DNA from 3 places in the Rhodococcus sp. NPDC057297 genome. Region 1 is predicted to be linked to each of the others. Evidence: riboswitches for the same ligand, from Rfam matches in the RefSeq annotation. Region 1 holds a riboswitch; each other region holds the start of a gene.

Region 1 (4,075 bases):
TTGTTCGACGAACATGCTCAGTTGTCTCAACGACTGCTCCACCGGCAACAAGGCGTCGAGCTCGTCCTTCTTCGCTCTCGCCTCGGCCGTGGTCGATCCGACGTAGGTCACGAGGCCGGGCATGACGCCGACGGACGAGGGTTCCCGTCCAGCACTGCGGATCCGAGCCTTCACATCCGCGTAATACGCCGCGCCGGATTCGATATCGTAGGCGACTGCATAGATCGCCTCGGCGTAGCGGGCGGCCAGATCCCGGCCCTGCCCCGACGCACCTGCCTGGAACAGCACCGGCCGGCCCTGCGGTGAACGAGGGACCGTCAGCGGACCGTCGACCCGGAAATGCTTGCCCGAGTGGTCTATCCGATTCACCTTGTCCGGATCGGCGTACATGCCGCCACGGTCGAGTACGAGAGCATCGGCGTCCCACGTGTCCCACAGAGCGAGGGCGACGTCGACGAACTCCTCGGCACGCGCGTATCTCTCACCCCGAGGCGGGATCTCGTCGAAGCCGTGATTGCGCGCTTCGGCGTCGAACATCGAGGTGACGACGTTCCATCCGGCACGTCCGCCGCTGATGTGGTCGAGGGAGGCGAGCAGCCGCGCGGCGTGGAACGGTGTGTAGAACGTGGTGGACACCGTGGTCACCAGACCGATGTGCGTCGTCACCCGCGCCATCGCCGTCAGGGCGGTGATCGGTTCCAGAAACCAAGTTCCCGCTCCTGCCGGGTCACGCACCGAGTGGCCGTCGGCGAAGAACACCGCGTCGAGTTTGCCGCGCTCCGCCGTCCGTGCGAGCTTCTCGTAGTACCCGATATCGCCCAGGTCCTCGACGCGCGAACGCGGATGTCGCCAGGCGGCGCTGTGGTGACCGCAGTTGTACAGGAAGGCGTTCAGATGCATCATCAGTCCTTGACCAATCCACCGTCCACGACGAGATTCTGGCCGGTCACCGAACGGGACCACGGCGATGCGAAGAACAGCAACGCATCGGCGAACTCCTCGGGCGTCACCACACGTTTCAATGGAGTGGAGGCGGCGATGAAGTCGAAGACCTCCTCCGGCGTCGCGGCGCTCGCGTCGGTGGTGCGCAACAGGCCGCCGGACACCATGTTGACGGTGATGCCGTCGCCGCCGAGGTCGGCCGCAAGCGTCCTGGTCAGCGACAGAAGAGCGGCCTTCGATGCCGTGTAGTCGTGGTAAGGCACCACGGGGTTCTGAAACAGGTTGGTGCCGACGTTGACGATCCGGCCCGATCCGGCGGCCCGCATACCCGGCACCGCGCGCTGAGTCGTGTTCAGAGCACCGCGCACTGCGCCCTGGAACTGGGCGTCGAACTGGGCCCAGGAGATGGTGTCCGCCTTGCTGCGCGCGTCACCGTCGAACGAGAAATCGGCGAGAGCATTGTTGACGACGGTGGTCACCGACGTGCCGAAATGCTGCTCGGCTGCGGTGAACAGGGCGTCGACCTGGGCGGGATCGGTGACGTCGGCAGCGACGGCCACACCACCGATCTCCGACGCCAGTGCCTCCGCAGCCTCGCGGCTACGACGATAGTTGACGACGACGTGTGCTCCCTGCGCAGCGAACGCGCGGGCCACTGCAGTTCCCAGGCCCCGTCCGGCTCCGGTGACAACGACGGTCTGACGATCGAAGTTCATACTTGTGCCTCTCGCTCGGTGGACACCACGAACGTGAGGATGCACGGATGCTCGGCACCAACGACCGACCGCGCTGACATCCCTAGGAATACCGGGGCATTCCGCAGGCTCCACGCCTGCCGCTGGTGCTGACCAGATCAGGTTCGACGGGTGTGTTCTCAGCCGCATCGGTGCGGCACCCCGTGTCGACTGCACACTGTAGCCCCTTCGCTGGGCACTACCGTCTATCACTCCTTCTACGGTGATCTAACGAAATCTCTAGAGAGTGATAGATCATCCTACGATCGAGCTAGCCGATGACCGCCCATCCGTGTGCCGGCACCGTCGTCCGTCCGCCGTCCACGGACGCAGCACCTGCCAGGACTTCGCCGGAAATGCGGTAGTCGACGGTATCGTCGCCGAGATTCAGTGCGACGTGCAGTGCGTTGTTTCCACTGTGGACCCGATAGAGCATCGCGGTGTTGGCCAGCTCGACGGTCTCGGTTTTCGCAGTGTGCAGCCACGGGGCGCGTCGACGTAGTCCGATCAGTTCCTGGTGCAGGTGGAACGTCGACCATCCCGCCGGATCGAGTTGCTCACGAGTCATGGGGAATTCGGGACGGACATCGTCGTCGCCGCCGACGCGTTCCTCCTTGACGCCGCGGAAGCCCTGCTCGTCGCCGTAATAGATCATCGGTGTTCCACCAGTGGTGAACAGCGTGACGAGCGCGTGGGGGAGATGCCGTTCGTCGGAGATGGTGCTGGCGATGCGATTGACGTCGTGGTTGCCCACGAACGTGGCGGGCACGAAGGTGTCGAGCCACTCGTTGTGGCGCCCGAGGGCGTGCGAGAGCTCGAAGAAGTTCTGCTCCGCGATTGCACTCCACGTCGCCTTCCACAGCTCGTACTGGGTCACCGAGTCCAGCGAGCTCCGCTGCACGATCTGTGCGTAGTCACCGTGGATGACCTCGCCGAGGAAGTACGCGTCGGGGAACCGTTCCCGTACCCGAGGTAGTACGGTCGCCCAGAACTCCGGCGGCACAGCGTACGCCGCGTCCAGACGCCACCCATCGGCGCCGCGGCCGAGCCAGTGTTGCATGACGTCGACGACGTAGTCCTGCACTGCGGCACTGCTGTGGTCGAGCGCGACGAGCTCGTCGTGACCTTCGAAGTTGCGGTGACGCCCGGAGGCGTCGAGATGAAACCAGGATGCCGCGTCGGAGTCCCCGGCAAGAGCACTCCGGAACCGTGGAAAGCTCTGTCCTACATGATTGAAGACACCGTCGAGCATGACCTTCATCCCCCGGCTGTGCGCCTGGTCGATCACGGTGTCGAAGTCCTCGTCGGTACCGAGCCGCGCATCGACGCGCAGGTGGTCGACGGTCTCGTACCCGTGGCCTTCCGAGGCGAAGATGGGACCGAGTGCGATGCCGGATGCTCCGAGTTCCAGTGCGTAGTCGAGCCATTCGACCACCTTGAGCAACCGATGCTCGTCGGCCAAGGAGGTTCCGTCCCACTCTCGTACCGGCGCACCGGCGAATCCGAGAGGATAGACATGCCACCAGATTGCGTGCTCGACCCAGGACGGACTCATGCGCGCACCACGGATTCCCGGCCGAGTTCGGCGGCACCGGTGTGCCCGGACAAGCTGGTGACCAGATCGAATTCGGCCAGAATGCAGCGCAGTACGTGCTCCACACCCTCCTGCCCGCCGAGTGCAAGGCCGTACAGGAACGGCCGGCCGAGCAACACCGCGTCCGCTCCGAGCGCAAGCGCCTTGGCCATGTCGGCCCCCGTGCGCACCCCGGAATCGAACAACACCGTCACCTGATCACCGACGGCGTCGACGATGGCAGGCAGTGCGTCCAACGATGCTCGCGCGCCGTCGATCTGGCGTCCACCGTGATTGGACACCACGATGCCGTCGACTCCGTGCTCGACGGCCGACCTCGCGTCGCCGACGGTGCAGATCCCCTTGAGGACGATCGGACCGTCCCAGTGATCCCGAAGGAACTTCAGTTGACCCCAGTTCAGCCCCGGATTGGGGAACATCTTCGCCCAGTGCATTGCCGCAGCAATGGGATTGGTCTCCACAGGCTGCTCCAGCCCGGCCTTGAACGCCGGATCGGTGAGGTAGTTCTCGATGCCGAGGTTCGCGAGAAACGGGAGGTAACCGCGGTCGAGGTCCGCCGGACGCCATCCCAGCAGAGTCGTGTCCAGGGTGAGCACGAGCGTCGTGAATCCGGTGGCCTTCGCCCTGTCCAGGAAACTCAGGAGCACCGATTCATCCGTGGGCCAGTACAACTGGTACCACCGCGGTGCGTCGCCACCGGCTTCCGCCACTTGCTCGAACGAGTGCGACGCCTGCGTCGAGTGGATGTACGGAACGCCGAGCGCCGCTGCGGCTCGTGCGGTGGCGAGCTCACCGTCGGGATGGG
Region 2 (4,075 bases), on a different contig from region 1:
AACTGCTGCCAGCGGCTGGCGCCCATGCTCGACAGAAGCGCGCGGGCGTCGCGATCGGCCGAGGCGAAACCCTCGATCAGGCCGATTGCCATGGGGAAGAACGTAGCCAATGCGATGACGAGGATCTTCGGAAGCAGTCCGAAGCCGAACCAGATGATGAGAAGTGGCGCAATCGCGATGATCGGCAACGTCTGAGAGACCACGAACAATGGGACGACGGCACGACGCAGCCACGGAGAGAAATCAACGGCGACAGCAAGAGTCCAGGCGACGATGCAGGACACGGTGAAACCGATGATCGTGACCTGCAGTGTCGCTGCAGCATTGGTGGCGATCGCGTCTCGATGCGCCCATCCCTGGCTCAGGATTCGCGTGGGTGAGGGAAGTACCTGAGGTCGAATTCCACTGGTGGTGACGTAGGTCTGCCACACCGCGACGAGGACGACGACGATGGTTGCCGACGGCAGAGCCCAGCGAACGAGCGCCGGCCCGTCCGCCCTGACAACCGGCCATCGCCGGACACCGCGAGCGGCGGGAGGCGCTCCGGAGGATGCATCACCGATCGCCGAGGTTGTCATTCGCCGAGGTAGTCGTCGGTGAAGTACGTGGACCAGTCGGGCTCGGACGTGAGCGGCGCACCGTTCTCGTCCACCAGAACCCCGTTGTCGTACAGGAACTTCGAGTACTCGGTCCATTTGTCGATGTTCTGCGTGCCGACCTCGCCGTCGCCGTCGCGCATGTACTTGTCCGCCAACATCCGTTGGCTCTCGAACACCAACGATTCGTCGGTGAAGGTTCCCGGGTTGGCGTCGATGACGTCCTGGGCGGCGCGATCGGGGTCGTCGGCCGCGAGCTGGTACCCGCGTTGCAGTGCCTGGACGAATTTCCCGGCTTCGTCGGGGTTGTCGGCCAGCCAGTTCTCGTTGCCGCTGATGGTGATCGCGTACGCGTCGGGGAATTCGTAGTCGGTGTTCTCGAAGTATTTCATCGGAGTCCCGCTGTGCTCTGCTTCGATGCCTTCCCATGCGAGATAGGAGACGGTGAAGTCCGCGGTACCGGAGTACACGGCTTCGTACGCCGACGTCCCCAGAACCACGGTCTCGTATTCGCCTCTACCGCCGTCGTTCTGGATGACCTGTCGGAGCCCTGCTTTCTCACCGGTGTCACCGAAGCCCGCGTACACCTTGCCGTCCAATGCCTTGGGGCTCGGAATGTCGTCACGGTCTGCGCGTACACCGATTGCCGTTGCCCAGTGCTGGAGGGGGGCGAGCACCGAAACGATCTGCGCACCCGCAGCTTTCGCGAAAACGGTGGAGCTCTGCGTGCTGATCCCGAACTCCGCGTTACCGGAATCGACGAGGGTGTCCGACGAAGTGTTGTTGTACGGCAACACCTCCACGTCCAGTCCGGCGTCCGCGAAGTAGCCCTCCTGGAGGGCTACGTACAAGCCGGTGTGATTGGTGTTGGGTGTCCAGTCGAGTGCGAATCTGATCGTGTCCGAATCGTTCGACTGCGCGCACGAGGTCAGGCCCGCGACGGAGATCGCGGCGCATGCAAGGGCGAGTAATCGTTTCATCGTGCCACCGGCCACGGCGTCGGGTGAAGTGCTGTGTCCCAGAACATCAGTTCGTATCTTGTCGCGACGCGAAACGCCTGCGCCATGGCGTCGCGCTGGGCGTCCGTGGCTGCAGCGGCCGCATCGTCGACGAGGACGCGGGCGCCGTCGACGAGCGTACGGAACTCGTCGGAATCGTACGTGGACACCCACCGTGCATAGGGGTGTTCGGGGTTGCGTTGCAACACTTCCCGCGCCGCGAGCGACAACCGAACTGCCACATCGGCGTAGATCCAGTAGCAGGGAAGAACAGCCGCGGCCGCAACGGCGTAGGGTTCCGTCGCTGCAGTGGCGACGAGGTACGAGACGTAGCCCAGGCACGCCGGTGAATGTTCGATCACCGACCCGGGGCTCGGTAGCGCGTCGCTGGACAGCAGTGACGCGTGAAGTGACGCTTCTGCGACGGCACCTGCCGCAGACGACGCCCAGAACGCCGCCGTCTGCGTGTCCGGCGCTTTCGACGCCAGGATGGACAGGGCCTTGGCGTATCCGGCCAGGTAGAGCTCGTCCTGTGCGATGTACGTGCGGAACGCGTCCAGCGGCAGCGTGCCGTCACCGAGGAGCCCGAGGAACTCGAGATCATCGATGGCGGCGCGCAGATCCGCCGTCGCGTCCCACAGGTTGTTCGTGAAGCGACCGGAATCGCCGGGTCTTTCGGAGTGCACCGAGTGCACAGGCGTAGTCATCGCCTTGACATCCCTTCGTCAGCATTACCTGCATCAGGTTCGACGGGTGTGATCTCAGCATCCGCATGTACGGACGCACCCCGTGTCAGAACATCGCCGACCATAGCACCCTCGTCGGCGATCCGTTACTGCATGTCTTCGAGTTCCATGCCGTTGGTCTCGGGAATCTTCGATTTCACGAAGAAGAACGAGACTGCAGCCATGATGGCGAAGAACCCGTAGATCACCCACAGGCCGACGGCCTGGGTGAGTGGCGGGAATGCAAGGGTGACAGCGAAATTGGCGAGCCAGTTGGCGGCGGTGCCGATTCCGAGGGCCACGGCGCGCATGCGGTTGGGGAACATCTCGCCCAGAAGAACCCACATGATGGGTCCCCAGGTGGCGGCGAAGAAGATCACGAACAGGTTCGCTCCGATCAGCGCGACGGCACCCCAGGGGCTCGGGAGGGAGACGTCGTCGCCGCTGCCGATCTGCTGGGAGAACGAGACCGCGGCCATCAGCAGGCCGACGAACATACCTACCGAACCACCCAGGAGCAGTTTGCGCCGGCCGATCCGGTCGACGAACAGAATGGCCACGAAGGTCATCGTCACGTTGATGATGGAGGTGATGACCGAGGTCGTGAAGGACTGGTCCTCGGTGAAGCCGACGGACTTCCACAGCGTCGTCGAGTAGTAGAAGATCGCGTTGATGCCGACGAACTGTTGCAGGACGGCCATGACGATGCCGACCCACACGATCGGCTGGAGCCCGAACTTCGGTCCGCGGATGTCGGCGAACGAGGCCTTCTCCTCCTTGCGGAGTGTGAGACGGATTTCGTGGACTCGCTCGTCGGGATGCAGTTCGCCGGTGATGTTGGCGAGGATGTCGGCAGCTTCCTGATCGAGATGCTTGCCGACGAGGTAGCGAGGTGACTCGGGGATGGTGACCGCGAGCAGGCCGTAGATCAGGGCGGGTACGACGCCGACGAGGAACATCCAGCGCCAGGCTTCCTGGCCGAGCCAGAGGTCGTTGGATGCGCCGTCCGCGGCGCCCTGCAGCAGAGCGTCGGACAGGAGGGCGGCGAAGATGCCGAGAGTGATCGCGAGCTGCTGCAGCGACGCCAGGCTTCCGCGCCATTTCGCAGGAGCGATCTCTGCAATGTAGGCAGGCGCGATGACGGAGGCGATACCGATACCGAGGCCGCCGAGGATGCGCCACAGGATCAGGTCGGGGACGCTGAAGGCGAGGCCCGATCCCAGCGAGGAGATGGTGAACAGGGCCGAGCCCAGCACCATCACTTTCTTGCGACCCCATCGGTCTGCGAGGGAGCCGGCGAACCAGGCGCCGACGGCGCAGCCGATCAGCGCGATGGCGACGACGAAACCGGTGGTGAACGAACCCAGCGAGAAACGGCCCTCGATGGCGTCGACGGCCCCGTTGATCACGGAGCTGTCGAAACCGAACAGGAAGCCGCCGACCGCGGCGGCGACGCTGACGCCTATGACTTTGGCGTTGCGTCGAGTCGGCGTGGTGGACATCGGGAAAACTCCTCCCCGGTCGGAGAGCTCAGTGCTCTCGGCCGCGACAGATGATCGTGCGGCGGTCTCGCCGCACGGCTGTCAGCTTATGCCCGGTCGTTCGCACTGCGAAACACACCGGTCACTTCAACTCGAACGCCGTGTCGGACACGGTGAAACCATGCCCTACCTGGTCGACGCAGGAGACCCCGGCGAGCTCGTCGACCCTGCACGTGATGCCGTTCGACGTACCCGACCCGGGTATCGAGAGCGTT
Region 3 (4,075 bases), on a different contig from region 1:
CGACGCGCTGCCACGCACCGTCGAACTTCCGGGCGGCACCTACGGGTGGCTCACCACCATCGAAGCCGTCCTCGAAGGCGACGCGCGCGCAGCCCGATTCGACGACGCCAGAGTCCCCGTCATCCATGCGTCGGGCAGCGGCGACGACGAACTCGCCAGGCGCGCACACGACGGCAGCGCGTTGACCGCGCTCGTCACCGCAGATCGCGGCCTGAAAGAACGGCTTCCGACGGCGGTGCAGGTGCTCCCGCCGTCGACTGTCCTCGGCTGGTTGAGCTAGTTGCTCTTCAGCTTCTCCGCCAGCGCCTGAGCTGCAGCCTGCGGGTCGCGGGCCTGTGTGATGGCGCGGACGACGACAACACGGTCCGCGCCGGCCGCAAGAACCTCGTCGACGTTGTCGGCGTCGATTCCGCCGATGGCGAACCATGGCCGAGACGGAGCCGAGTCGGCCGTGCTGCGCAGAAGTTCCAGACCCGCAGCCTTGCGATTCGGTTTCGTCGGCGTCGCCCACACGGGCCCGGTCGCGAAGTAGTCCACACCGTCCTCGATGGCGGCAAGACTCGCCTGGCTACGGTTCTGCGTCGAGCGCCCGATCACCACGTCGGGTCCCAGAATCTGCCGCGCGTAATGCACCGGCAGGTCGCCTTGGCCCAGATGCAGGACATCGGCGTTGGATGCCAGCGCCAGGTCCGCCCGGTCGTTGACGGCCAGCAGCGCGCCATGACGCCGTGTCGCCGCGGACAGAACGGCCAGCGCAGCCAGTTCGTCCTTGGCCTCCAGCGGACCGAACTCGCGCTCACCGGCGGAGTTCTTGTCGCGAAGCTGAATGATGTCGACGCCGCCGGACAGTGCCGCCTCGGCGAACTGGGCCAGATCGCCGAGCTCGCGCCTGGCGTCGGTGCACAGGTACAGGCGGGCAGAGTTCAAGCGTTCACGGGAGCTCTGAGTGGGATGCACGTCTCCAGACGGTAGTCTTCTCGTCGGAAAGACAGATACACGGGAGTCCCGAGGTACGCGGGGCTGAGAGTGGACACGCCCGTCCTTACCGTCAATACCTGAACCGGATCATGCCGGCGCAGGGAGTGAGGGTGGTTCTCGGTGAAGTTCGAACAGTCGCAGTTCGGCAAGTCGCAGCTCGGAACGCTCGCTGTCGTCGGAGGCGGTGTCATCGGCCTGGCCGTCGCAGCCAGGGCGCAGCGCGACGGGTGGTCGGTGCAGCTCTACGACCCGAACATCGGGTCGGGCGCGTCCTGGGTGGCAGGCGGAATGCTCGCGCCGCTGTCCGAGGGATGGCCGGGCGAACACGAACTTCTGCACCTCGGAGCGCACTCGCTTGCCCGTTGGCCTGAATTCGCACACGAGCTCGGAGTCGACGTGTTCACAGCATCGGGCTCCCTGACCGTCGCACTCGACGCCGCCGACGCCCAGGACCTGCGGACCATCGCAGAATTCGTCGGCGCACACGGGCATCAGCTGGACATCCTGAACCGAGCGGAGATCCGCGAACTCGAACCATCGCTCGCGCAGAACATCCGCCTCGGGCTTCTGGCGCCGACGGAACTGGCCGTCGACAACCGCGCCCTCGTCGACGCGCTGACAGCATCCGCAGCAGGCGTCGACTTCGTTGCCGAACGGGTGACCGACCTCGACGCCCTGACCGCCGACCGAATCGTCGTCGCCGCCGGAGCGCAAGTCTCCGCCCTTCTCCCGGACATCCCTGTCCGACCCGTCAAAGGCGAAATACTCCGACTCAGACGACGACCCAGCGCGACGGCACCGCCCAGCCGGACCATCCGAGGCAGCGTCCACGGCCGCCCCATCTACCTCGTGCCACGAGGCGACGGCCTCGTCGTCGGCGCCACCCAGTACGAATCCGGCCACGACACCCAGGTCACCGTTGCCGGAGTCCGAGACCTCATCGCCGACGCCGAACGCCTGATGCCCAGCATCGGCGAATACGAACTACACGAAGCCGCCGCCGGACTGCGCCCCATGAGCCCCGACGGCCTACCGCTCATCGGCCGCATCTCCGAACGCGTCATCGTCGCCGCCGGGCACGGACGCAACGGAATCCTGCTGACACCCATCACCACAGACGCTGTCGCCGCACTACTCACCGGCGACACACTCCCCGAAGCCAAGGCTGCAGATCCAGCCCGATTCGAGACAGGAAGGCACCGATGATCACCGTCAACGGCGAAGAACACGCACTTTCCGAGGGGCTGACGATGCGTCGACTCCTCGCCGATCTGTCCATGCCGGACACGGGCATCGCCGTCGCCGTCGACGGAACAGTCCTGCCGAAGAGTCGATGGGACGCCACCACCGTCGAACCCGGCTGGACCATCGAAATCCTCACCGCGGTGCAGGGTGGCTGACGTGCTGACGATCGCGGACAGAACCTTCGAATCCCGACTCATCATGGGAACCGGAGGAGCAGCGAACCTGACCGTCCTGGAAGAGGCGCTGGTGGCGTCGGGCACCGAGCTGACCACCGTGGCCATGCGACGCGTCGATGCCGCAGGCGGCACCGGTGTCCTCGATCTACTGCGCAAGCTCGACATCGCACCCCTGCCCAACACCGCCGGTTGTCGCGGCGCCTCCGAAGCCGTTCTCACCGCACAGCTCGGACGTGAAGCGCTCGAAACCGACTGGGTGAAGCTCGAAGTCATCGCCGACGAGCGAACACTGCTGCCCGACGCCATCGAATTGGTCAAGGCCGCAGAGCAACTCGTCGACGACGGGTTCAACGTACTCCCGTACACCACCGACGACCCCGTCCTGGCACGCAGACTCGAAGACATCGGCTGCGTCGCCGTCATGCCACTCGGAGCACCGATCGGCACCGGACTCGGCATCTCCAACCCGCACAACATCGAGATGATCGTCGACGCGGCAGGCGTGCCCGTCATCCTCGACGCAGGCATCGGCACCGCGAGCGACGCAGCCTTGGCGATGGAACTCGGGTGCGACGCAGTCCTTCTCGCCACCGCCGTGACCCGCGCCAAGGATCCCGCACTGATGGCGTCGGCGATGCGGCACGCGGTGAGCGCCGGCTTCGAGGCCCGCCGCGCGGGCCGCATTCCCAAGCGTTTCTGGGCTCAGGCCAGCTCCCCTATGTGAGTGGTCATCCGAAAGGATGAGTCGAGTCGAGACTCGCGGGCGATGTGCGAGCACCCCTCGGCCTGACACAGTGGATCCCATGATTCAAGTGACGGGGTTGACGAAGCAGTACGGTGCGGTGAAGGCGGTCGATGATCTGTCTTTTTCTGTGAAGCCGGGGATTGTGACGGGGTTTCTCGGGCCTAATGGTGCGGGGAAGTCGACGACGATGCGGATGATTTTGGGTCTGGATCGTCCGACGAGTGGTCAGGCGTTGATCGAGGGTAAGCCGTATGGCGAGTTGAAGCAGCCGTTGCGGAGTGTGGGTGCGTTGTTGGATGCGAAGTGGGTGCATCCGAATCGTTCTGCGCGTGCGCATTTGGAGTGGATGGCTGCGTCGAACGGTATTCCGAGGTCTCGTGTGGACGAGGTGCTTCGGTTGGTGGGGTTGAGTGAGGTTGCGAAGAAGAATGCGGGTGGTTTTTCGCTCGGTATGTCGCAGCGGTTGGGTCTGGCGGGGGCGTTGTTGGGGGATCCGAAGGTGTTGTTGTTCGATGAGCCGGTGAATGGTCTCGATCCTGAGGGCATTGTGTGGATTCGTAAGTTCATGCAGCGTTTGGCGGCGGAGGGTCGGACGGTGTTGGTGTCGAGTCATTTGTTGTCGGAGATGGCGCAGACGGCGGAGCATCTGGTGGTGATCGGTCGGGGTCGGTTGGTGTCGGATACGTCGGTGCAGGATTTCATCGATCATGCGTCGGAGGCGTCGGTGAAGGTGCGTAGTCCTCAGTTGGATGCGTTGCGGAGTGCGTTGACGTCGGCGGGGTTGACGGTGCGTGAGCCTGCGGGGGTGGATCAGTTGCAGCCGGCGATCGTGGTGACGGATTCGTCGACCGAGGTGATCGGTGATATCGCTGCTCGGCATCAGATCGTGTTGCATGAGTTGTCCTCGCAGCGTGGGTCTTTGGAGGAGGCG

Evidence for each region. A riboswitch is a leader RNA that binds a small molecule or an ion and turns the genes downstream of it on or off. The one in region 1 is predicted to bind thiamine pyrophosphate.
Region 2: it holds a riboswitch for thiamine pyrophosphate, as region 1 does, so the genes downstream of both, ACFULT_RS25870 (TenA family protein) here and ACFULT_RS02385 (3-oxoacyl-ACP reductase) in region 1, are expected to answer to the same signal.
Region 3: it holds a riboswitch for thiamine pyrophosphate, as region 1 does, so the genes downstream of both, thiO (glycine oxidase ThiO) here and ACFULT_RS02385 (3-oxoacyl-ACP reductase) in region 1, are expected to answer to the same signal.

Annotation. Positions count from the first base shown of each region.
Region 1 covers NZ_JBHUZE010000001.1:508,403-512,477, reverse strand. Annotated here, with positions in the region: gene ACFULT_RS02390 (LLM class flavin-dependent oxidoreductase) at 1-903, opposite strand, end outside; gene ACFULT_RS02385 (3-oxoacyl-ACP reductase) at 903-1,658, opposite strand; TPP riboswitch at 1,757-1,851, opposite strand; gene ACFULT_RS02380 (alpha-amylase family glycosyl hydrolase) at 1,948-3,231, opposite strand; gene ACFULT_RS02375 (alpha-hydroxy-acid oxidizing protein) at 3,228-4,075, opposite strand, start outside.
Region 2 covers NZ_JBHUZE010000012.1:110,849-114,923, reverse strand. Annotated here, with positions in the region: gene ACFULT_RS25880 (ABC transporter permease) at 1-578, opposite strand, end outside; gene ACFULT_RS25875 (ABC transporter substrate-binding protein) at 575-1,576, opposite strand; gene ACFULT_RS25870 (TenA family protein) at 1,573-2,301, opposite strand; TPP riboswitch at 2,295-2,394, opposite strand; gene ACFULT_RS25865 (sugar porter family MFS transporter) at 2,427-3,821, opposite strand; gene ACFULT_RS25860 (hypothetical protein) at 3,943-4,075, opposite strand, start outside.
Region 3 covers NZ_JBHUZE010000003.1:530,735-534,809, forward strand. Annotated here, with positions in the region: gene ACFULT_RS12495 (NUDIX hydrolase) at 1-280, shown strand, start outside; gene thiE (thiamine phosphate synthase) at 277-957, opposite strand; TPP riboswitch at 987-1,099, shown strand; gene thiO (glycine oxidase ThiO) at 1,099-2,184, shown strand; gene thiS (sulfur carrier protein ThiS) at 2,181-2,378, shown strand; gene ACFULT_RS12515 (thiazole synthase) at 2,371-3,123, shown strand; gene ACFULT_RS12520 (ABC transporter ATP-binding protein) at 3,203-4,075, shown strand, end outside.